Regions from separate parts of the Cellulosilyticum sp. genome, predicted to be linked through region 1. Evidence: riboswitches for the same ligand, from Rfam matches in the RefSeq annotation. Region 1 holds a riboswitch; the other holds the start of a gene.
The links. Region 1 has a riboswitch for cobalamin ahead of AC1VAQ_RS05300 (energy-coupling factor ABC transporter permease). Riboswitches for the same ligand answer to the same signal wherever they lie in the genome.
Positions count from the first base shown of each region.

Region 1 (7,842 bases):
GGCAGCGGGGCTAAAACGTGTCGGCCTTGAAGAGAAAATTAGCTGCTACTTAGAACCAGAACAGGTATTACCAGCACCAGCACAGGGGGTACTTGCTATTGAAGTGCGCAAGGAAAATCCAGAAGTAGATGCACTTATGGCGACGATTTACGACGAAGTTGCTGCGCTTCAAATAGAAGCAGAACGTACCTTCTTAGATACATTAGAAGGCAGTTGCCATATTCCAGTAGGGGCATATTGTAAAGTGGAAAGTGAAAACATTACCTTAACAGGCTTATATGGCGATGAGGAAGGCCATATTTTAATTAAAAGAAGTTTAAGTGGCAAAAGAACAGAAGCTAAAGCGCTAGGAAGAAAACTGGCAAAAGAGGTAAAGGAGGCATTTGAAAATGAAAAAGGGTAAGGTTTACCTCATTGGTGCAGGGCCAGGTGATTATAAATTATTAACATTAAAGGCATTAGAATGTTTACAAAAAGCAGATGTTATTGTTTATGACCGTCTAGCTAATAGTGAGTATTTAAAACAAGGTAAAACGGGCTGCGAATATATAGATGTAGGTAAGGCATCTAGCAACCATACAATGCCACAAGATGAAATTAATGAAGTGTTAGCTACAAAGGCAGCAGAAGGTAAAATTGTTGCAAGGCTCAAAGGTGGTGACCCTTATGTATTTGGCCGCGGCGGTGAAGAAGGGGAGTACTTATATGATAGAGGGATTGCCTTTGAAGTTATTCCAGGGATAACTTCTGCTATTGGCGGTTTATGTTATGCGGGAATACCAATTACACATAGAAATTGTGCCTCTTCATTTCATGTGATTACAGGTCACTTAAAAGATGAAAATAGTGAACTGGATTGGGAAGCTTTAGGAAGACTGCAAGGGACTTTAGTATTTTTAATGGGTGTAGCTAATCTGCAAAAGATTACTTCTAAGTTAATGGAAAACGGTAAAGATAAAAAGACGCCAGTTGCGCTAATTAGTTGGGCAACGCGTTACAATCAAAGTGTAGTTACAGGCAACTTAGAAAACATTTATGAAACTGCACTTAAAGAAGGTGTAAAACCACCAACACTTATTGTAGTAGGCGAAGTTGTCAATTTAAGAGAGAAGCTTAATTTCTTTGAGGAAAAGCCGCTTTTTGGAAAAAGCATTATGGTGACACGTGCTAGAACACAAAGCAGTACACTCGTTTCATGCATTCAAGATGAAGGCGGTAGAGTTATTGAGTTCCCAACGATTTATATCAAAGAAAATGAAGAAAAAGAAGCTTTAAAAGCAGCAATAGCAGAAATAGATACTTATAACTACTTAGTGTTTACAAGTCAGAATGCAGTAGAGATATTCTTTGAGCGTTTATTACAAGAGGGCAAAGATACGCGAGCACTTGGGAATATTAAAGTGGCAGCTATAGGTGCAGTAACACAGAAGGCACTTAAAGATAAAGGGATTTTAGTAGATATCATGCCAGAAAAGGCAGTAGCAGAAGCGTTGTATGAAAGTCTGGCAAAGGTGATTCAGAAGGAAGATAAAGTACTGCTACCACAAGCTATAAATGCAAGAGATTACTTACATGAAGCGTTAGAGAAAATCTGCAAGGTAACATCACTTCCAATTTACGAAACTGTAATAGAGACAAAAGCTTCTCTTGTAGGAAATGAGAATGTGAGCAGCTTGGAAGAAAGACGCAAGGAGCTTATAAGTCTGCTAGACCATAAAGAAGTAGATTATATTACATTTACAAGCGCGTCTACAGCAATTTATTTTATGGAGATTTTAGGTGAAGACAATCTTCATAAACTTGAAGGGGTAAGGCTTATTTCCATTGGTGAGATTACCTCGGCTAAGATGAAGGAATTAGGCATGAAGGTGTATAAAGAATCACCTAAGGCAAGAATAGAAAGTATTTTAGAGACAATTGCAGCAGATGAGAATTAAAGAAGAAGGGAAGTCTAAAAATGATTAAAAGACCAAGAAGATTAAGAAGCAGTCAGGCAATCCGTAACTTAGTACGTGAAACAAAGCTTTGTGTAGAAGACTTTATTTATCCACTTTTTGTAGTAGAAGGGGAAAATATCAAAGAAGAAATTTCATCTATGCCAGATGTATACCATTTTTCTATAGACCGTTTAAAAGAAGAAATTATGGAACTAAAAAGTTTAGGAATCCGTTATGTGATTTTATTTGGGATTCCAAATCATAAAGATGAATGTGGCTCAGAAGGCTTTGCACATGAGGGGATTGTACAGAAAGCTGTACGTGCCATTAAAGAATGGGACCCTGAAATGTTCGTTATTACAGATGTATGCATGTGTGAATACACAAGTCATGGTCACTGCGGCATTTTAACAGAATCTGGTTATGTGGATAATGATAAGACATTAGAATATTTAACTAAAATTGCTGTAAGTCATGCAGAAGCAGGAGCTGATATGGTAGCACCGTCCGACATGATGGATGGCCGTATTTCTTCCCTTAGAAAAGGACTTGATGAAGCAGGTTACTTAAATGTATCTATTATGGCATATAGTGCGAAGTATTCATCTAGTTTTTATGGACCATTTAGAGAAGCAGCCCATTCAGCACCAAGCTTTGGTGACCGCAAGACATATCAAATGGACCCAGCTAATAGTGATGAAGCCTTACGTGAAGGGGCTTTAGATTGTGAAGAAGGGGCAGACATTATTATGGTTAAACCAGCCCTTTCTTATTTAGATATTATCAGACGCTTTAAAGATAACTTTAATATGCCAATTGCAGCTTATAACGTAAGTGGTGAGTATTCAATGCTTAAGTTAGCTGTTAAAAATGGGCTGTTAAGCGAAGATGCTATTTATGAAAGTGTCATGTCTATTAAACGTGCAGGGGCAAGCATTATTATTACTTACTTTGCAAAAGATTTAGCTAAAAAGATAAAGGGGTGCTAAAAATGAAAAATGAAAGATCAAAAGCTATTTTTGAAGAAGCAGTTAAATATATTCCAGGTGGGGTAAATAGCCCCGTTCGAGCTTTTAAAGCAGTTGGTTTAGACCCTGTATTTATTGACCATGCCCATGGCAGCCGTGTAACAGATGTAGATGGCAATGAGTTTATCGACTATGTTTGTTCATGGGGGCCACTTATGCTTGGGCATAGCCCAGAAGCTATTGTAAGCGGCATTGAGGAAGTGGTTCGAAAAGGCACAAGCTATGGTTTCCCTACAGAGATTGAAGTAGAGATGGCAAAGCTTATTGTAGAGGCTTATCCAGCCATTGATAAAGTTAGAATGGTTAACTCAGGTACAGAAGCTACTATGAGTGCACTTCGTGTGGCAAGAGGATTTACAGGTCGTAATAAAATCCTTAAATTTGAAGGTTGTTATCATGGACACTCAGATGCCTTACTTGTTCAATCCGGTTCAGGGGCTTTAACATTTGGCGTGCCTACAAGTCCTGGTGTACCAGCTGATGTTGTAAAAGATACATTAGTTTCAAGATACAATGACTGCGAAGCTGTGAGAGAAATCTTCGAAAGCCAAGGCAAGGAGATTGCAGCTGTTATCGTAGAAACAGTAGCAGGTAACATGGGTGTTATTGAAGGAAAGAAAGAATTCTTACAAACACTTAGAGACTTATGCAGCGAATATGGTGCTGTTTTAATCTTTGATGAGGTTATCACTGGCTTTAGAATTGCCTACGGTAGTTCAGTAGAATATTTCGGTATTAAGCCAGATATGGTATGCTTCGGTAAAATCATTGGAGCAGGTTTACCAGTAGGTGCGTATGGTGGAACAGATGAAATTATGTCTATGGTATCACCACTAGGTCCAGTTTACCAAGCTGGTACATTATCAGGTAACCCACTTGCTATGTATATGGGTAAAAAGAATCTAGAAATCTTAAGAGATCACCCAGAAATTTATACAACACTAAGTGCTAAAGCAACACGCCTTGCAGAGGGCTTAGAAGCCAATATTAGAGACCTGTCCCTCAATTTTACTGTGAATCATAGTGGGTCATTAGTATGCTTATTCTTTGGGCCAGGGCCTATTGAAAATTACGATGATGTTAAACATTGCAACACAGAGTTATTTAAAATTTACTTTGAAGAAATGTTGAAACGTGGCATTATTTTACCACCAGCACAATTTGAGGGAATGTTCCTCTCATATGCGCATACAGATGAAGATATTGAAGCAACAATTAAGGCAAGCTTTGAGGCACTTAAAGTTGTGAAAGAACATATGGCGTAGTGAATGTTAAATGCTACTGCATAATGGACTGTGATAGACTATTTAGCTAGCATAGGACATTATAAATCAGTATAAATATATTATGATATAAAATAAGGTGCCCTTATGGGCTTAATAGGGAAAGTTAAGAGCTGCAGCCCCCGCTACTGTTACTGAGGATACGAAGCGCATAAAAAGTCACTGCAGATTAAATTTTAGAAGTTTATAAGAAGCTCTAAGATGAAGGTCTGTGGGAAGGCAAGCTAAGTAGATGAATCATGAGCCAGGAGAACTGCCTTATTTTTATATAAAATCTACTTTCGGAGGGAAAGAGGGAGGAATAAGAGAATGAAAAAATTAAATCATTCAGTTGTCACCGCATTATTATTTTTGGGGCTGGTTCCAGTCACCACTTATGGAATGCACATTATGGAAGGCTTTTTGCCTGTGAAATGGTCCATTATTTGGACGATTGTGTATTTACCATTCTTTGCATTAGGGTTAAAATCCCTTAGAAAAATTTTTAAAGAAAGTCCACAAAAGAAAGTACTTATTGCTTTAGTAGGCGCTTTTGTCTTCGTGCTTTCTGCACTTAAGATTCCATCAGTTACAGGAAGTTGTTCACATCCTACAGGTGTAGGCCTTGGGGCAATTATGTTTGGCCCATCAGTTATGTCTGTAGTAGGTTTACTTGCACTTGTTTTTCAAGCTGCACTTTTAGCACATGGTGGCTTTACGACACTTGGCGCTAATGCCTTTTCAATGGCAGTAGTTGGGCCTTTTGTAAGTTACGGTATTTATAAGCTTTGTCGTAAGCTTAAAATGAATGTAGGATTTGCTGTATTTTTAGCAGCAGCACTTGGAGATTTAGCCACATATGCAGTTACATCTATTGAGCTAGGTTTAGCATTTCCAGATAGTACAAGTGGGATAATGGGTGCAGTTATTAAATTCTTTGGTGTCTTTTTAATGACTCAGCTTCCTATTGCCATTGGTGAAGGATTACTCACAACAGTTGTTTATAATTTAGTACATAAGCATGAAGAAGAGGGGGTAACACATTATGAAGCATAATACCAGAGTAAATGTTATTTTAATTTTATTAGCAGCTATTTTGATTTTTGGACCATTATTTATTAACCCACATGCAGAGTATGGCGGCTCAGATGGGCAGGCAGAAGAAGTGATTGGAGAGCTTGCGCCAGAGTATGAGCCATGGTTTGAACCTTTTTATGAACCAGCTAGCGGGGAGATTGAAAGTTTATTCTTTTCATTACAAGCAGCACTTGGAGCAGGAGTTATTTGTTATTACCTAGGGTATCAGCAAGGTAAAAAACGAAAAGCAGCTGTGCCAATGACTCAAGGAAATTAATATGATTAAGATTGATTATATTGCTTATAATAACCCATTAGCTAATAAGAACCCTTATGTAAAAAGTGGTTTTGCCATGGGGCTTCTTATAGCAGCTATTAGTTTTAAATCAGTTTATTTATTAGCGTTCATTATTTTTATAATGAACGCCCTTATATTAGTGGGCGTACGTATTGAATTTAAGTTTTATTTAAAGCTTCTCATGATTCCCGTAAGTTTCTTAGGGCTTAGTACCATGATGATTTTGATAACGTATAATACGCAGGCCGCTAACTTTGTTATAAAATGTCATGCATTTGGCGGATTTATTGGTATAACCCATGAGACACTACGTACAGCGTGCTATTTATTTTTAAGATGCTTTGCAAGTATATGCTGCATTTATTTTATGACACTAACCGTGGGAATGAATCAGCTGATACAAGTACTAAGAAAATTACATTTGCCTCATGAGATTATTGAGCTGCTTATTTTAATGTACCGATTTATTTTTATTTTCTTAGAAGAGATGGAAGAAATGAAAAGAGCGCAAGAAATGAGATTTGGTTATACCGATTTATATACATCTTATCATTCAACTGGCATGCTGATTAGTCAACTTTTTAAACGCATTATGCAGCGTTATGAAGAACTTTGCGTGGCGCTTGAAATGAAGCTATATGAAGGGACTTTTTATTAAAATGGAACACTATAAATTTACACAAAATAAACAATGCGAATATTTTCCTTGTCATAAGGTGGAGAATACTGAAACATTTAACTGTCTTTTTTGCTTTTGCCCACTTTATACGTTAGGAAATCAGTGTGGAGGTGACTTTGAATATACAGCAAAGGGTATTAAAAGTTGTATGAAGTGTACGAAGACACATGGATTAAATGCACATGAACATGTGATGGGAAAGATGAAGCTGATTATGGAGATGGCAAAAGAAAGTAAAAAATGATAATTAGAAGGATGGCATTAAGAAGGAAGGAGGCGAAGTGGTGTGATTGAAGTTAGGCGCGTGACCTATGCTTATGATAAGGAATGTAGGGCGTTAGAAGATGTGAATATGGACTTTGACAAGGGGAAGATTATTGGCGTTATTGGTGTGAATGGCTCTGGAAAGTCTACTTTGTTTCAGAGTATTGTAGGACTTTTAAAACCTGATAAGGGAGAGATTCTTTGTGAAGGGATGCCAATTAGATATGATAAGAAGAGCTTATATGAACTACGTAAAAAAGTAGGGATGGTTTTTCAAGACCCTGATAAGCAAATTTTTTATGATAATGTATATGAAGATATAGCCTTTGCACTTCGCAATATGAAGCTTGATGAGACTGAAATTAAGAAACGTATAGAAGAAGCCTTAGAAAGAGTTGGCGGTATAGAGTGGCAAAAACGCGGTGTACATTTTTTAAGTCATGGTCAGAAGAAGAGAGTAGCAATTGCGTCAGTTTTAGCAATGAAGCAGCAGCTGATATTAATGGATGAGCCTACTGCAGGACTTGACCCTAGAAGTGTACGCAAGATGGTTCAGATTATAAAAGAGATTGCCAGTGATGGAACAAAAGTAGTTATTTCCAGCCATGATATGGACCTTATTTATGAAATATGTGATTATATTTATGTTCTAGAAAAAGGTAAAGTCATTAGTGAGGGAAAGATAGAAGAAGTTTTTTCTAAAGATAACACATTGGAAGAGATAGGATTAAGTAATCCATGGTTAGTGAAAGTACATAAGTATATGGGCTTACCGTTATTTAGGACAGAAAAAGAACTTTATAAGTATTATGAGAAGCAGCGTTCAGAGGCCTAATGGTACTTATACAATAGAAAGAATAGATAGAAAGAATAGATAGAAAGAATAGATAGAATAGAAATAGTAGACGTTGTAGAGAAAAGTATACTATGCATTTAGCAAGATATTTAAAGTGGAGGATAAGATGAGTAGATTAGAGGAAGCCTTACATAATATTACACCTCTTGATGAAGAGGCAATGCAAAAAGCACAAGAGAAGCTAGATAATTTAAGTAAGCCACTTGGAAGCATGGGAAGGTTAGAAGATATTTGTCGCACTTTAGCGGGCATTTATGGTGAAACAAGCTTTGATATTTCTAGAAAAGTCGTAATAGGTTTTGCTGGAGACCATGGTGTGTATGAAGAGGGCGTGGCAGTAGATCCACAGTGGATTACTAAGGCACAGATTCCAAATTTTGCAAAGGGTATTTGCGGTGTAGGAACACTGGCTAAGTTTATAGGTGCAGATATTGTAGCTGT
Region 1 is NZ_CEVXFV010000008.1:38,882-46,723, forward strand. It holds gene hemC (hydroxymethylbilane synthase) at 1-403, shown strand, start outside; gene cobA (uroporphyrinogen-III C-methyltransferase) at 390-1,937, shown strand; gene hemB (porphobilinogen synthase) at 1,958-2,926, shown strand; gene hemL (glutamate-1-semialdehyde 2,1-aminomutase) at 2,929-4,230, shown strand; cobalamin riboswitch at 4,309-4,523, shown strand; gene AC1VAQ_RS05300 (energy-coupling factor ABC transporter permease) at 4,558-5,283, shown strand; gene AC1VAQ_RS05305 (energy-coupling factor ABC transporter substrate-binding protein) at 5,273-5,581, shown strand; gene cbiQ (cobalt ECF transporter T component CbiQ) at 5,583-6,260, shown strand; gene AC1VAQ_RS05315 (cysteine-rich small domain-containing protein) at 6,262-6,525, shown strand; gene AC1VAQ_RS05320 (energy-coupling factor ABC transporter ATP-binding protein) at 6,568-7,380, shown strand; gene cobT (nicotinate-nucleotide--dimethylbenzimidazole phosphoribosyltransferase) at 7,508-7,842, shown strand, end outside.

Region 2 (7,842 bases), on a different contig from region 1:
CCTGCTATAGTTATGCAGGCATTGATGTCCTTTATGACGTATGGCGCTAATATTATATTAGGGGCTATTTCAAGTTCAGCAGTTACAGCATATGGTGTTTATTATAAAATTCAGCAGTTCGTATTCTTTGCAGCTTTTGGAATGAATAATGCAATGATTCCTATTATAGGATTTAATTATGGTAAACGCGATAAGACTAGAGTAGATGAGGGCATCAAGTATGGCATGATTTACACATTAATTATTATGGCAATTGGTGCTGTCGCACTTTGGATTTTTGCACATCAGATTATAGGTATATTTGCAGTTTCAGAAGAAACACAAAGGCTATGTATTATGGCAATAAGAATTATTACAATAGGTTATTTATTTGTAGGTGCCAATATAGCATATCAAGGTATATTTCAGGCACTGGGATGTGGCATACGTTCATTAATACTTTCATTAATAAGGCTCATAGTAGTTCCATTACCATTAGCATGGTTACTTACAATGGTTCCTAGAGCACAAGATATCGTATGGATTGCCTTTCCAATAGGTGAAGCTGTAGCTTTAGTTGTAGGATATCTCTTAATGAAACAAATTTCTGTAGAAAAGATGAATCAGTTTACTAAGCAAACAAAAACGAGAGAAAAAGTAATTGTAGGCAGTGAAGGATAAAGATGAACAAGAATAAGAAGTGAAGTAAGGATAAGGATAAGAAGTGAAGTAAGAAGTGAAATGAGGATAAGGATGAGAAGTAAAGTAAGAAGTGAAATGAGGATAAGAATGAGAAGCGAAGAGTAAGGTGTGAAGTGAGGATAAGGATGAGAAGTAAAGTAAGGCGTGAAATGAGGATAAGGATGAGAAGTAAAGTAAGGCGTGAAATAAGGATAAGAATGAGAAGCGAAGAGTAAGGTGTGAAGTGAGGATAAGGATGAGAAGTAAAGTAAGGCGTGAAATGAGGATAAGGATGAGAAGTGAAGTAAGGCGTGAAATAAGGATAAGAATAAGAAGTAAAAAGTAAGAGATAGGAAACTAAAAAATGCTGTAGTTTAAGGGACTACAGCATTTTTTATATTTATTTTTATAAGGAGTTTGAATGAAAAAAGTTACTTAAAAAATTAATTTTAAGTTGCAATATCTACTAATATAGCTATATAAGCTAAGGGGTGACTTATGTAGTATATTTAAGAATTGCGATATGTCTGGAGAAGAATACCTATATAAAATAGCGTCATATCTTCTCCAGGCAAGAAATAATTTTGTTCTAGAAAAGCTGATTTTTAACTTTATGTTTAGTTAATTATTAGCACTTGAAGAAGTTGTCTCGTTAGGTGGCGTCATAGCGGCATCGGTTGGAGGAGTAGTACCCGCATCAGCCGGAGGCGTCATACCAGCATCAGCCGGAGGAGTAGTACCTGCATCAGTCGGAGGCGTCATACCTTCAGGAGATTGAGTGGTGCCATCAAAATTATCGCGATTTGGTCTTGTGCCATTTTCATGATTTTTGCCGCCCATACCACCTTTACCACCCATACCAGTAGAGCCGCCGATAGTTGTGAGCATTGAGCTAACATTGAAGGTTGAGTTTTCAGTACCATTTGAATAAACTGCATCAGCATAGTAATTATAGAAACTTGGTTCTCCTGTGACTTCACCACCTGTATAGATTGTGTAATCTTCGCCTACAGTAAGGTTTGGTGAAGAGAAGAGAAGTGTTGAGGCTGTTTTTGGTGGCATAAAGGTTAAAACATTTGTACCATTTTGCGCAATGTGATATAACGTTTCGCCAGTTGGACCTGAAAGAATTACAGAAGGTTGCGTTGAATCTGTATCAGAAGGTGTGCTTGTTGTACCTCCAGTTGCAATAACTGTGCCACCATTAATAATGAAGCTACTTTGGTCGCAGTCGATACCGCATTCTGGTTGGTTGCCGCCAAATGCAAGAACAAGACCGCCATTTATTGTGATAGAGGCATTACTATCAAGGCCATCAGCATTAGCAGTCACATAAATTGAACCATCATTAATGACCATGCTACTTCCAGCATTGAAACCATCATCATTAGCATTGATGTTCATTGTGCCGCCATTTACAGTGAGGATACCTTTGGCTTCAATACCTTCTTCACTTTGAGGAATAGTAATATCACCACCATTTATAGTAAGGTCAAGATCAGCATGGATGCCGTCATCAGCAGCATTAGCTATGATGGTACCAGCATTGATAATAATTGTTCCACTACAGTCTATACCATCTGAAGTTCCTGAAACTTGTAAGTTACCGCCATCTATAACAATAGCATCATTTACATTGATGCCATCTTTAACAGTACTTGTTGCAATAATTGTACCGCTTGTAATAGTTAGATCATCATCACAGGCAATCCCATGTTTATAGTTACCTGTAGCTTCTAGCGTACCATTGCCTTGAATTACTAAGGAGTCATTACTAAAGAGTGCACCTTTTCCTTCATCTGTACTTGCATAAGTTGTACCGTCAGTTAAGGAATTTGTTGTACCACTTGCTAGCGTAATATAGGCTTTTTCTGCGTTGGAGATTGTAATGGCAGGACCATCACTATTTGTAATATGTGCATCACTGAGGGTGAGATTAATATTTTCCTCTGTAAGTACAGTAATTGAGCCATCTGTTAAAGTACCTGTAATGGTGTAGTTGCCACCTTTTGAGATAATGATATCATTGCCGCTTATTCTAGCACCTGAACCAGAAATTGTAGAAGTTGTACCGAGTGTAATGGTGGCTTCATTGGTCCAAGTAATGCCAGATGTATCATCAGGAAGATTAGTAGAATCGGCCTGAGTATTTTGAGTGACAGTGGTTGATTGCTGTGTAGCTGGAATAGTGGATGTAGATATGCTTTGACAGCCTACGGTTAGTGGCATAATAAGAGAGGCACTCATTAATACGCCTAGAAGTTTAATGTATTTCATAGGAATCTCCTTTTTTAACTTTTTGTTAAGTTTCTTTGTGGTTAGTTTATTATAGATTTCACATTTATAAGTTTTAGTTATTCATGATTTTTAGTCATGTGAAATCATTGAGAGAAACCTATTTACGTATATGTATATTTCAAGTTTTTAGTTGGTTTCTCTATATAGATTTCACATTTATAAGTTTTAGTTATTCATAGTTTTTAGTCATATGAAATCACTTTAAGTTGTGTACATGTAATATTACATTTGATTACATGCGTTTAATGTAATGTTTGTATTAAGGTCTTGTTTGTTGTATGTATATAGATTAAAGGTGCAATGTGTTTGCTATGTGATAAAAAATTGAAAACTAAAATAATGTTATGTGAAGTATATAGATTTCACATTTATAAAATTTAGTTATTCATAGTTTTGAGTCATGTGAAATCATTGGGAGAAAACAATTTACGTACATGTATATTTCAATGTTTTAGTTGGTTTCTCTATAGGACAATGTTAAAATATAAAATTTTTTAAATTATAGTTTTTTGAAATAATTTATAGTGGTAAGATAAAAAGGTTAGGGTGTATATTTTGAAAATAAGAAAAACATCGGAGATGTAGCAGATTAGAAAGGGATTTTTATATGAGAAAACATACATTTACAGTAGAAGAAAAATACGATCAAATGATTAATACACCTATTCCTAAGCTTATTACACTTATGGCAGTACCTACTATTATTAGCATGCTGATTACATCTGTTTATAATATGGCAGATACATTTTTTGTAGGTAAGCTTGGCACAAGTGCTACAGCAGCAGTGGGAGTATCATTTTCAATCATGTGTATTATTCAGGCCATTGGTTTTACATTTGGAATGGGGTCAGGTAACTTTATTTCTAGGTTATTAGGACAAAAGGAAAAGGATTATGCACAAAAAGTGGCAGCTACAGGATTTTTAACAGCCTTTGGGATTGGTTGTCTAATTGCTATTATTGGACTCATCTGTGTAGATTCCATTGTATATGGATTAGGGGCAACGCCTACAATTGCACCATATGCAAAGCAATATATTAGCATTATTTTAATAGGAACACCTTTTATGGCAGGTTCGTTTGTACTCAATAATTTATTTAGATATCAAGGGAATGCTTTTTATGGCATGATGGGGATTGCAACAGGTGGGGTTTTAAATATAATTTTAGACCCGATTTTTATATTTGTATTTAAGATGGGTGTATCAGGGGCAGCATTAGCTACCATTATTAGTCAGTTTGTTAGTTTTTGCATTTTACTTTCGAACGGCGGACGTGGGGGGAATATTAGAATTAGCCTTAAAAACTTTACGCCAAATTGGAAGATTTATAGAGAAATACTTAAAGGCGGTCTTCCTTCATTTTATAGACAAGGTTTAGCAAGCATTGCAACAATCATCTTAAACGTTTGCGCTAGGCCATTTGGAGATGCAGCCATTGCAGCTATGTCCATTGTGGCAAGGATTCTTCAATTTGCATTATCTATGGTGTTAGGATTTGGACAGGGATTTCAGCCTGTTTGCGGTTTCAACTATGGTGCCAGAAGATATGACCGCGTATTAGAAGCCTTTTGGTTTTGCGTAAAATTAGCATTTGGTGTACTTACAACCTTAAGTATTTTAGGATTTATTTTTGCACCGCATATTATTCAGATTTTCAGAAAAGATGATTTAGAAGTAATTCAAATTGGCGTAAATGCATTAAGAATACAATGCGTCACATTCCCATTATCCTCATGGATTGTCATGAACAACATGCTTCTTCAGACAACAGGACAAGGAACCAAAGCATCTATACTAGCTATGGCAAGACAAGGCTTATTTTTCATTCCACTTATCTGGATTTTATCTCAAACCTCAGGTCTACTAGGTGTACAATTAAGCCAAGCCATCAGCGATATCCTAACATTTCTCCTAGCCATACCTCTAGGCGGCAGCCTCCTCAAAACCCTCAAAGCAGAACAGAGGGACAGGTCTCCAAAAATGACGTTATAGATACGGGGACAGGTCTCCAAAGATGGCGTTGGGGGAGTCGGGAATTCTTGACAGAGGCAAAATAGTGTGTAATGATAGAAAAGTTGATACTAACCAAGTAGGGTGTAGAATATACTTAATAGGGAAAGTTAAGAGCTGCAGCCCCCGCTACTGTAACTAGGGACAAGGATAACGAAACCACTGTAATAGAAGAGATTTGTATTATGGGAAGGGTTATCTGAGGATGAACTATAAGCCAGGAGACCTACCTTACTATGGCACTAGTATTCTTTCGGAGGGAGAGAATGAACTAGAATCTTAGGAAGTTTAGCATTTCTTAAAAAGATTCTCCGAAAAGCAGTTATTTCATTTATAGGAGGATATTAAAATGAAACAAAAATTATTTATGAGAAAAGGTATGATGCTGCTTATGGCAACTGCCATGTCATTTTCAATGTTAGTAGGTTGTGGGAGCTCAAATAATACATCAGTAACCCCTACAGAAACAGCAGTAACAAATGAGGCATTTAATGTTTCAGTCACAGATTCAACAGGGGAAACGATTACTTTAACAAGTGAGCCACAACGTATCGTTTCTATGGCACCAAGTACAACAGAAATTTTAGCAGCATTAGGTGTAGAAAGCAAAATTGTAGGTCGTACAAAGTATTGTAATTACCCAGAGTCTATCGAGAATGTAGAATCAGTAGGTAGTACATCAAGTCCTAATGTAGAAACGATTATTTCATTAGAACCAGATTTAGTAGTGGGTTCAACACACGTTTCAGAGGAAGTTATTAATAAATTAAGAGAAGTAGGCATTCCAGTAGTATTCCTTAATGAGCAAGAAGGCTTTGATGGAACTTACTCAGCAATTACATCTATTGGTGAATTAGTTGGTAAGCCAGAAAAGGCAGCAGAAGTTATTGCAAATATGCAAAAAACAGTTACAGATATTACAAAAAAAGTGAATGCTTTAAATAAAACAGAAAAACCAAAAGTATATTATATGGTTGGTTATGGCGAACAAGATTTTACTGCAGGTGGAGACACATTTATTAGTGAAATCATCAATTTAGCAGGTGGTAAAAATATCGCACAAAATGTAGAAGGTTGGTCAATTAGTAAAGAAGAGATTGCAGCTGATGAACCAGATATGATTATTATGCCAAGTGGCAAAGGAACACTTGAAGAATTACAAAACACAGATTTCTATAAAGATTTAGAAGCTGTAAAAGCAGGACACGTTTATGAAATCAATGGAGATATGATTTCTAGACAAGGACCACGTGTAGCAGATGCATTAGTGGAAATGGCAGAAGTAATTAATCCAGAGCTCGTTAATTAATTAGATTTTTATCTAGTTAAAATCTAGCATTTAGAAAATTACTTGGAAACTAAATATAAATTAAAAGGAATAGGAAATATAAGGCTTTTATATTTCCTATTAACTTTATCCGTTATTATTTTTGCCATTATCTCCATAGCAATTGGTGTAGCTAATATTACAGTAAGTGATATTATGCATATTATATGGTCACAGATAACAGGCCAGGAGGTAGCTACACATATTACAAAAGGTCAACAAACAATTATATTGAATTTACGTATTCCGCGTATTCTTATGGCGATTTTAACAGGAATGAACTTAGCTATAACTGGAGCAGTCTATCAGGCAATTTTTAGAAATGATATGGCAGATCCTTATATGTTAGGAATTTCCTCAGGGGCATCACTTGGAGCGGCTATAGGATTTGTAACAAGCGGTTTTTCACCACTATATGCCTTCATGGGGGCGCTAGTGGCGAATGTATTAGTATTAGTTTTATCAGGAATGAAGGGAAAAGTCTCTACTGTTAGATTACTTCTTTCAGGACTTGCAATTAATTATTTCTTTTCTTCAGTATTAGCATTAATAAAAACTTATTGGGACGATAAACTTCTTACTATTTTTACCTGGGGAATGGGTTCTCTTAGTGCAGCATCTTATACTAGGGTATTTATTTTAAGTATTGTTACGATTCCAAGCCTTATTGTATTTCTTATTTTACGAAAGGAACTTAATATTTTACTGATGGGAGAGGATGTAGCGAAAGCTCTAGGTGTAGATGTGGGCCGTGTTAGAAAGATACTTCTAGGGATAAGTAGCTTACTTATTGCAACAACAGTTTGCTTTACAGGAACAATTGGATTTGTAGGGCTTATTATTCCACATATTGTCCGTATTGTATTTGGCTCAAATTATCGTGTGACATTGCCTATTACAGCATTTTTAGGAATGTTATTTTTGCTTCTATGTGATAACTTATCTAGGGCACTTCTTCCTAGTGGAGAAATTCCTATAGGAGTAATTACCTCTTTATTAGGTGCACCATATTTCATGTATCTTATTTATAAACAAAGAAAGAGGGAGCAAAGATGATTGAAATCAAACACTTAGATTACACTATTAATAAAAAGCATATTTTAAAGGATATCAATTATAGTTTTGCTCCTGGTAAAATATATGGAATTATAGGCCCCAATGGTGCAGGGAAGAGTACGATTTTAAAGCATATCATGGGCATTATTCATCCACCTAAGGCAACTATTTTCTATGAAGGTAAAGATATAAGAAGTTTTAAAGTAAAAGATTATGCACAGTGTATGAGTTATGTTTTTCAAGAAAATCCTAGAGATTTAGATTTTACAGTTTATGAGATTCTTCAAATGGGGCGCTATACGCATATGAATTTGCTAGGAGACATTACTGTGCAAGATGAGGAAATCATAGAAGAAGTGATAAAAGAACTTCATTTAGAAAATCTTAGAGATGCCTCTATTAGAACACTAAGCGGCGGCGAGGCACAAAAGGTTTTTATTGCTAGAGCATTAGTACAAAATACGCCCTATTTATTACTAGATGAGCCTAC
Region 2 is NZ_CEVXFV010000051.1:18,725-26,566, reverse strand. It holds gene AC1VAQ_RS16820 (MATE family efflux transporter) at 1-660, shown strand, start outside; gene AC1VAQ_RS16815 (carbohydrate-binding domain-containing protein) at 1,282-2,937, opposite strand; gene AC1VAQ_RS16810 (MATE family efflux transporter) at 3,566-4,951, shown strand; cobalamin riboswitch at 5,035-5,217, shown strand; gene AC1VAQ_RS16805 (ABC transporter substrate-binding protein) at 5,319-6,278, shown strand; gene AC1VAQ_RS16800 (FecCD family ABC transporter permease) at 6,321-7,352, shown strand; gene AC1VAQ_RS16795 (ABC transporter ATP-binding protein) at 7,349-7,842, shown strand, end outside.
Region 2: it holds a riboswitch for cobalamin, as region 1 does, so the genes downstream of both, AC1VAQ_RS16805 (ABC transporter substrate-binding protein) here and AC1VAQ_RS05300 (energy-coupling factor ABC transporter permease) in region 1, are expected to answer to the same signal.